DNA from 2 places in the Caproicibacter sp. genome. Region 1 is predicted to be linked to the other one. Evidence: predicted binding sites of a transcription regulator. Region 1 holds the regulator's gene; the other holds the start of a gene.
The links. Region 1 encodes HrcA, which represses chaperone genes, less so after heat shock. Its sites were predicted from a motif close to TGTTAGCACTCNNNNNNNNNGAGTGCTAACA; they were not measured.
Positions count from the first base shown of each region.

Region 2: a site for HrcA is predicted at 2,538-2,568, ahead of ACLQ3M_RS07270 (Hsp20/alpha crystallin family protein). Genes of this name have one in related genera too.

Region 1 covers NZ_JBJKOP010000006.1:5,013-9,483, reverse strand. The annotation lists gene hemW (radical SAM family heme chaperone HemW) at 1-893, shown strand, start outside; gene hrcA (heat-inducible transcriptional repressor HrcA) at 1,648-2,679, shown strand; gene grpE (nucleotide exchange factor GrpE) at 2,697-3,287, shown strand; gene dnaK (molecular chaperone DnaK) at 3,349-4,471, shown strand, end outside.
Region 2 covers NZ_JBJKOP010000032.1:233,944-238,414, forward strand. The annotation lists gene ACLQ3M_RS07255 (hypothetical protein) at 1-942, shown strand, start outside; gene ACLQ3M_RS07260 (Hsp20/alpha crystallin family protein) at 1,018-1,443, opposite strand; gene ACLQ3M_RS07265 (Hsp20/alpha crystallin family protein) at 1,518-1,943, opposite strand; gene ACLQ3M_RS07270 (Hsp20/alpha crystallin family protein) at 1,994-2,416, opposite strand; gene ACLQ3M_RS07275 (hypothetical protein) at 2,746-3,855, shown strand; gene ACLQ3M_RS07280 (ABC transporter ATP-binding protein) at 3,970-4,471, opposite strand, start outside.

The DNA of each region.
Region 1 (4,471 bases):
GGATCATTCGAATGGTGGAAGCCGCGCGTGCAGGGTTTGGGCTGGAGCACGCGGAAATCACCGTGGAAGCGAATCCGGGAGAAGAGCTCTCCGGTTTTTTCAGGGAAATCCGTGCGGCGGGCGTGAACCGCCTGTCGCTGGGGCTCCAGTCGGCGGATGACGGGGAGCTTAGGCTGCTGGGGCGCCGGCACACGGCGGAGCAGGCCGCCCGGTGTATCGCGGAAGCGCAGGCCGCCGGCTTTGACAACCTCTCGCTTGACCTGATGCTCGCGGTGCAGGGGCAGACTCAGGAAAGTATGCGCCGGTCGATTGAATTTTGTTCCCGTGCTGGGGCTCGGCACGTTTCGGCGTATCTATTGAAAATCGAGCCGGGAACAGCTTACTATAAAGACAAAGAAAATTTGAAGCTTCCGGATGAAGATGCGACGGCCGAGCTCTACCTTTCCGCGTGTGAAATATTGGAACAAAGCGGGTACCGCCAATATGAAATTTCAAATTTTGCGCAGAACGGAATGAAAAGCCGCCATAATCTGAAATACTGGCACTGCGAGGAATATCTGGGATTCGGCCCCGCCGCGCATTCGTTTCTGGACGGAAAAAGGTTCTCGGTCCCGAGGAGCATCGGCGCGTTTCTGCGAGGCGAACCGGCGGAGCCGCAGGGGGACGGCGGCGATTTTGAGGAATTTGCCATGCTGGCCCTGCGCCTGGCGGAGGGCCTGACCGACGAGCGGTGCAGAGAGCGCTTCGGATTTTCGGTTCCGCACCGGATGAAGGACGCCGCCCGGCGGTTTCAGCCCGGAGGACTGACCGTTTGCGGCGAGAGCGGATTTCATTTTACACCAAGGGGGTTTCTGCTTTCCAATCCGCTGACGGTGGAAATTCTATCTGTTTAACCGAAAACAAGCCGCCCGGGAGTAACTCCCGGGCGGCTTGTTTTCGGCTGGCCCATCTCTGCAACGGTTGGGCTGTCTTTGGTCAATCGGGTTGCTACTTCTTTTCACGCTTGCTTTGCACTCAAACCCATTTGGAAAGAGAATGGGCGCCGCCGGCACGCAGTTAAGCCTGGGACCGTCGGTCGGCAGGCATCCCCTTTGCACATGCGGGCACAAAAAGCGCCGGTGAGGAATGTCCCATTCCATACACCGGCGCGCGTGAAAAGCAGGAACCAATCCCCGCTCCCACTGTACAAGCGGGGGCGAAAGGAGTATAATACTTCCAGCAATGCGCGGTTTTTCCGCTGTGTATGGAGGTGTGTTCTCCGTATGCAGGGGGCGGGGTGTTGGCGCGCCCTGTCCCTGCTTTGCACTTTTTTATTTGTGCCTACCTTAATAGTATATGCCTGTTTCCTTCAAAATTCAACCATTTTTTACAGGATGAGCCTTTCTGAGCGGGCCGGATGGTGATGTCTGACAAGGAGAAAGGCAACTTTGTTTTTTCAAAATAGAATAAACTTTTTAGATGGAAAAAGAATATTGTAAGGAAGCGGACGCAAACTGATTAGTACCGCGCACGCCGGGGAACGGCTTGATTTCATAATTAGTTTACAATTAACATATTGACAACGGGGTAAACTAATGGTACTCTATTACGTAGAGTTAGCACTCTAACACACAGAGTGCTAAAGTATCAGGAAATGGAGGGAAAGGGATGGAACTGACACAGAGGCAGCAGAAAATACTGGCGGCTGTGATTGAACTGTATATCGCAACCGGCGAACCCGTCGGTTCCAAATCGCTGTGCGAAACCCTTGACTTCAACGTTTCTTCCGCGACGGTTCGCAATGAGATGAGCAATTTAAGCGAAATGGGCCTGCTGGAACAGCCCCATACCTCCGCGGGACGCATTCCGACCGAAAAGGGCTACCGGGTGTATATCGACCGGTTGATGAAGCGGCCCGGAATTACGGGCGACGAGAAGCGGTATATCGACAGCCTGATTCTGCCGAGCGCCTACGACCCGGAAAAGCTGCTGGACGGCGTCGCGAAAATTCTTGCTTCCATGACGAGATTCGCGGCGGTTTCGACGACCCCGAGCGGCGAATCCGCCGTCATCCGCGCGGTGCAGATGGTGCAGACCAGCCGCCGCACGGCGATGGTGATTCTGATGACCTCCGCCGGGACGATGAAAAGCCGTGTGTTCCACTGCGACTTCGACATCACGCCGGAGATTCTGCGGGTCTTTTTCCGCATGCTGAACGAAAAACTGATCGGCGTTCCGGTTTCCAGCGTGACCCCGGCATATATCCAGTCGCTGGCGGCTTCCATGGGCGACATGGCGATGATGATCAGCTCCGCTTTAATGGCGGTCGCGGACGCGGCGCAGGAATCCATGCAGTCGGAGGTATGCCTGAACGGCGAAATCAATCTGCTGTTTTACCCGGAATTCGGCCAGGAGGAACTTCGGCGTATTATGGACTTCCTGTCCCGCCCGGCGGAGCTGTGCCGGCTTCTTTCAAAGCAGAAGGACGACGTGAGGGTCATCATCGGGCAGGAGAGCCGCCGCCCGGAACTGAGCGACTCGAGCGTGATCGTTTCCCGTTACAATGTGGGCGGCCGGGACGCGGGCGCCATTGCCATTATCGGGCCGATGCGGATGAATTACGGCAGAATTATCTCAAGTGTTGAATATCTCTCCGGTTCGGTCGGCAGAATGCTGACGGAACTGATGGATTTGGAATAAAGAAAGGGGCGCCAGTTTTGGAGAAAAAAGAGAGCCAACGGCAGACAGCCGAAGCCGAGGAGAAGGATCCAAAGACCGCCGGGGAACCGTCCCCGCAGACACAGGAGCAGGCCGGTCAGGCCGGGCAAATGGAAAGTGAAACGCCGAAACCCGGTGAGGAGCTGCAAAAAAAGCTGGAGGAAACAAGCCGGGAGCTGGAAAAGCAGAAGGATCTTCTGCTGAGAACCGCGGCGGAGTACGATAATTTCCGCAAGCGCACGGCGCGGGAAAAAGCTTCTCTTTACAACGAGGCCACGGCGGCGGCCGTACTGGAAATCCTGACGGTGGCCGACAGCCTGGAGCGCGCGCTGGAGCAGCCCGACTGCACCGCGGAAGACATGCGCAAGGGCGTCGAGCTGGTGCAGAGACAGATGAAGTCGGCTCTTGAAAAGCTCGGCGTGGAAGAAATGGGAGCGCAGGGCGATCCTTTCGACCCGGAGCTGCACAACGCAATTTCCCATGTGGAAGACGGGGAAAGCGGAGACAATACCGTAGTCAAGGTGTTCCAAAAGGGGTATAAGATTGGCGACCGGGTGATCCGGCATGCGATGGTGCAGGTAGCCAACTAACCTTTTTCTTCATATAGAGTACAAATTAAAAATTGATCAAACGTATTGGAGGTAAATCAATATGTCAAAAACCATAGGCATTGACCTTGGCACCACCAATTCCTGCGTCGCGGTAATCGAAGGCGGCAAACCCGTAGTAATCCCGAACGCGGAGGGCGAACGAACAACTCCGTCCGTGGTTGCGTTTAAAAAGACGGGCGAGCGCATTGTGGGCCAGCTGGCGAAGCGCCAGGCCATCACGAACCCGGACCGTACCATCAGCTCGATTAAAAGGGAAATGGGCAGCGATTTTAAGGTTAAGATAGATGACAAGAGCTACACCCCGCAGGAGATTTCGGCCATGATTCTGCAAAAGCTGAAGGCTGACGCGGAAGCGTACCTCGGCGAGACGGTCCGTTCGGCGGTTATCACCGTTCCGGCCTATTTCACCGACGCCCAGCGCCAGGCGACCAAGGACGCCGGCAAAATCGCGGGGCTCGACGTCAAGCGCATCATCAACGAGCCGACGGCCGCGGCGCTGTCCTATGGCATCGACAAGGATAAGGAACAGAAAATCATGGTCTATGACCTCGGCGGAGGCACGTTCGACGTTTCCATCATCGAAATGGGCGACGGCGTGCAGGAGGTCCTTGCCACGGCGGGCAACAACCGCCTGGGCGGCGACGACTTCGACAAGCGCGTCATGGACTGGATGGTTTCCGAATTCAAAAAGGAGACGGGAATCGATCTTTCCGGCGACAAGGCAACCATGCAGCGCCTGAAAGACGCGGCGGAAAAGGCGAAAATCGAGCTTTCCGGCGTGACCTCCACCAACATCAACCTGCCGTTCATTACGGCGGACGCGAACGGCCCGAAGCACCTCGACATGACCCTGACCCGCGCGAAATACGACGAGCTGACCGCCGACCTGGTGGAAAAGACCGTCGGCCCGGTGAAACAGGCATTGTCCGACGCGTCCCTTTCTTGGAACGAGATTTCAAAGGTTCTGCTGGTCGGCGGTTCCACCCGTATGCTCTCCGTACAGGATAAGGTCAAACAGCTCTCCGGCAAGGATCCGTTCAAGGGCATCAACCCGGATGAATGCGTCGCGATCGGCGCTTCGCTGCAGGCCGGCGTTCTGGGCGGCGAGGTCGAAGGTCTTCTGCTGCTCGACGTCACCCCGCTTTCGCTCGGCGTTGAAACCA
Region 2 (4,471 bases), on a different contig from region 1:
CCTGCTCCGCACGGAGAAAAACCGGGCCGAGCAATTTCGGTTGACTGGAGTTTTTCTTATGACGGACTTCAATACCGGATTCCGCACATTTACCGTTTTCGGGAGGGAATCGTTTTTGATGCGGTTGCCGTGCTGGACCGCGCGGCGGCCCGCGCTTTTTACGACCGGTACCGGGACAAAGAAGCAGGGATGTCTTTGGAAGAAATTGAATTCGCGCGCGCAACCTCTCCGCTGCCGGAAATACTTCCGATCAAGGAATTTTATGTGAATGGGCGGAAAGTCAACAGCGGATGGCGCGGGCAGGGAAGACCTTATTTTCCGTGGGATCCGCACGACGGGGGAGAATTGCTGCCGCTGATTGAAGAAAACGGGTTTTTAGAGGACGCCTGTTTTGCGTGGACGCGGTGCCACGTGCCGTTTCCTCCTTTTTATAAGTTGAAAACTCTGAAGATCCGCCTGTATGAAACGCGGAAATCTCTGCCGGTCGGCGTTCGTTTTTCCCTTCCGGTCGGGAAAGAGGCAGCGGGGCGTGAAATTGAATTCATTCATCCTGTGACGGGGAATGCGCACCGCCTGATCGTAGAAAGTCTGGAAGGGACGGATCTCGATCTTGTTTTTCGCAGTTCGCCGGGTTCCGGGCGGCGCTACTGTCCGCTGCTGCGATATATGATCGATCCGCCGCTGCCGGAAACCGACAAACTGGAAGTGCGTCAGGAAGGGTCTCAAACGAGCTCATCCGCCGGCGGCGCAATCGGGGTGATCGGCGGGGCGGAGGGTCCTACCGCCGTCTTTTTCGGCGATCCGCTTTCCGGAACGCGAGGTCTTCCTGTCAGGCAAGTCTTCTTGTCACCGGCGGAATCAATTCCGGAACAGGTAAAAATCCGGATCCCGTTTTTGACCGTGCCCAAAAATCCGGAAACGGAAATCGTTTTGTCCCTCTAAATTGCGGATCCACAGAGATAGAAAGAGAAAGAGCAGGGGATGCAATGTGCATCTCCTGCTCTTTTACAAAACGTATTATTTTACTTCGATTTTACGGGGTTCCGGCTTTGCCTCGACCAGTTTCGGCAAATCAAGGCTCAAAACGCCGTCCTGATAGCTGGCGCTGATTTTTTCAGCGTCGATGCCCTGAAGGTCGAAGCTGCGGCTGAAGGCGCTGTACCTTCTTTCGCGGCGAACATAGTTCTTCTGGTCGCCGCCGGATTCTTCCTTATGTTCGGCGCTTAACTGAAGTCTGCCGCCATCCACGGAAATGTTGATGTCCTCCTTGCTGAATCCCGGCAAGTCGGCCTTCAGCACAAACTTGTCGCCTTCATCCACAATGTCGGTTCGGAAGGGCACGGTGTCCATCCCTACTCCGCCGAAAAAACTGCTGTTGAGCATCCGGTCAAAGGTATCGAAAATACTGCCGGTGCTGCTTTCAAATGGAACCAGATCAAACATACTGAAAACCTCCTTTAATTAATCGTTTTCTATGAAAAGCTCCTCGAGGGGAAGCGCTTTCATTACAAACAGTATTATTGTATCTCAATTTTACGGGAAGAGGGTTTGGCTTCGACAATTTTGGGCAGATCGAGCGTCAGCACGCCGTCCTGATAAGCTGCGCTGATTTTTTCGGCATCGATCCCCTGAATGTCAAAGCTGCGGCTTAAGGTGCCGTATTTTCTTTCTCTTCGAATGAAATTCTTTTTTCCATCGTCCGTTTCCTCTTTCCGCTCGGCCGAAAGGGTCAACATGTCTCCGCTTACGTCGACCTTAATATCCTCCTTGCAAAAGCCGGGCATGTCGGCCTTTAAAACGAATTTGTCACCTTGGTCAAGAATATCGGCGCGGCAGGGCGCGCACTCCGCGTTATACCCACTGAAAAAACTGCTGTTCAGCATCCGGTCAAAATAGTCGAACACGCCGCCCGACCTTGAATCAAAGGGAACCAAATCAAACATTAGAAAAACCTCCTGTCAACATTTTCATTCCTGTGCTTAGTATAAGCACGTTATTTTACTTCAATTCTTTTCTGCGATGATTTTGCCTGGGCCGATTTCGGAAGCTCCAGTTCCAGAACCCCGTCGCTGTAGCGGGCGCAGATTCCTGCGGAGTCGATTCCGCTGAGATCAAAGCTGCGGCTGAAAGCGCCGTACCTTCTTTCTTTTCGAATATAGTTCTTTTTATTTTCATTGACTTCTTCTTTATGTTCCGCGTTAAGGGTCAAACAATCGCCCTCCACGTTAATGTTGATCTCCTGTTTCTGAAAGCCGGGCAGGTCCGCTCTCATAATATATTTATCGCCCTTGTCGAGAATATCGGTCCGAAATGTCTGGAAGGAATCCGTCCCGTTCCAGAAACCGCCGTTCATGAAACGGCTGAATTCATCGAACAGACCGTCCGTGCCGCGGTCAAAAGGAATCAAATCAAACATATAAAAGCCTCCGTTTCCATTTGATGATTGGTATCGGGAACTGTTCCGTTCCCCTTTTGACAGTTTCAGTATATCTGCTGATTATGAATAAATTTTGAAATAATTTTTGAATATTTGTGAATTTTAGCACTCTAATGAAAAGAGTGCTAAAACTTTTCCGGCATAGAGTTCCCAATCCTGTTTAAGGAGCGCTTTAGCTGACTGGGTTTTTTGAGTTTTTGCCAGCTTCCCTTTATTTTACCAATTTTCATAATATGTTTCTAATTTCTATGAAATTTATCATCTATGACTCGTATAATGGAGAACGTTGTCATTCTGTGGAGATGAATATGATGAAGAAACTGACAAAATCAATGTTTTTGCTGGTTACGCTGGTCTTTCTGCTATTGAGCTCGGGGTGCGCTTTGGCTCAGGCCTGCGCGAAAACTGCAAACACAGCCGTGGCGCAGCAGATGTCAAAACGCAGGGGAGCCAAAATCAGCCGCCCGGCCGTCCCGGAGTTGCAGGCGGGATACAATCTGGTATCCCTTCCCACCTATGACGGATCGGGGCAGCTGACGCACCCAAAGCTTCTTTATTTTCCAAACAAGTGGAACGGCTGGAAATACTGGCTGTCGTTCACGCCTTACCCAGACGGAAACGATGATTACGAGAACCCCTCCTTGGTTGTTTCTGACGACATGGTGCATTGGCAGGAGCCGGATGCCCGCGAAAATCCCGTTTCCGGAATCCCGTCGGATGTCGGATACGGCGGGCACTATTCGGACTCCCATATTGTGATGCGCAACAATGTCATGGAGCTGTGGTATCGCTATAATAAAGGAAACCGCGAGACAAACCGGCCGGACTATTCCATCGATTATTATTACCGCAAAACCAGCTTTGACGGAATTCACTGGACCCAGCCGGAGCTGATGCAAAGTTCGAAAGGCGGCATTCTGAGCCTTGATGTCAATTATTCTGACGGAGAATACGAGTTCTGGTACACGGATTACAAGCATCGTCTGCTGCATGCGGTGAGCAAAGACGGCAGCGCTTGGAGCAGCCCGAAGGTATGCAGTCTTTCGCTGGGTAAAAATTACGCACCGTGGCATCAGGACATTATTCAGTATCACGGGGAGTACTATCTGCTTCAGACGGGGGTAAACCTGACAAAGTATTCTTTCGCGCTGTTCCTTTCCCGTTCTGCGGACGGGATTCATTTTTCAAAGGGGGTGCCGTTCTACCCGAGCGACGACCCGGTGATTCTGTCGCAGGCCTGGTTGTACCGCAGTACGCTGGTCGAGGAAGATAACAGGTTTGTGTTTCTGATCGCCGCCCGTTTTCCCGACGGACGCTGGTACCTGATGAAAAGCGGCCTGTCCGTCGCGGAATTCGATCAGGCCCAGGGACAGGAGTTTATTATTGAGCCGCGGTCGCCCCAAGTGAAAGCCCTTTAAGTAAGAATTGACAATCTCCCTTTGATATGCCTGCCTCCGGCCCAAGGCTCCCGGCAGCACAGAAAAGCCGTCCGGTCCGCTCCCGCATGGGGGGCAAACCGAACGGCTTTTCCATTACTCATTCAACCCTTCAAATTGAAGGTTATAGTACCGGGCGTAAACCCCGTTTGCATTCAAAAGAGCATCATGCGGGCCGCGTTCGATAATTCCGTCGTCGCCGATCACGATGATTTCATCCGCGTTCCGGATGGTTGAAAGGCGATGGGCGATGACGATAGTCGTACGGCCCCGGCTGAGCAGGTCGAGCGAAGCCTGAATCCGGCGTTCGCTTTCATTGTCAAGCGCGCTGGTCGCCTCGTCCAAAATCAGGATTTTGGGATTCTTTAAGAAAACGCGCGCAATGGAAATCCGCTGCTTCTGTCCTCCGCTTAAACGGGCGCCCCGCTCGCCGACGTATGTATCGTATCCGTCTTCCAGATCCATAATAAAATCGTGGATGTTGGCTTTTCGCGCGGCTTCCATGATCTCCTCGTCGGTTGCGTCGGGTCTGCCGTAGGCGATGTTTTCACGGATGCTGCCGGAAAACAGGTAAACGTCCTGCTGCACGATGCCGATG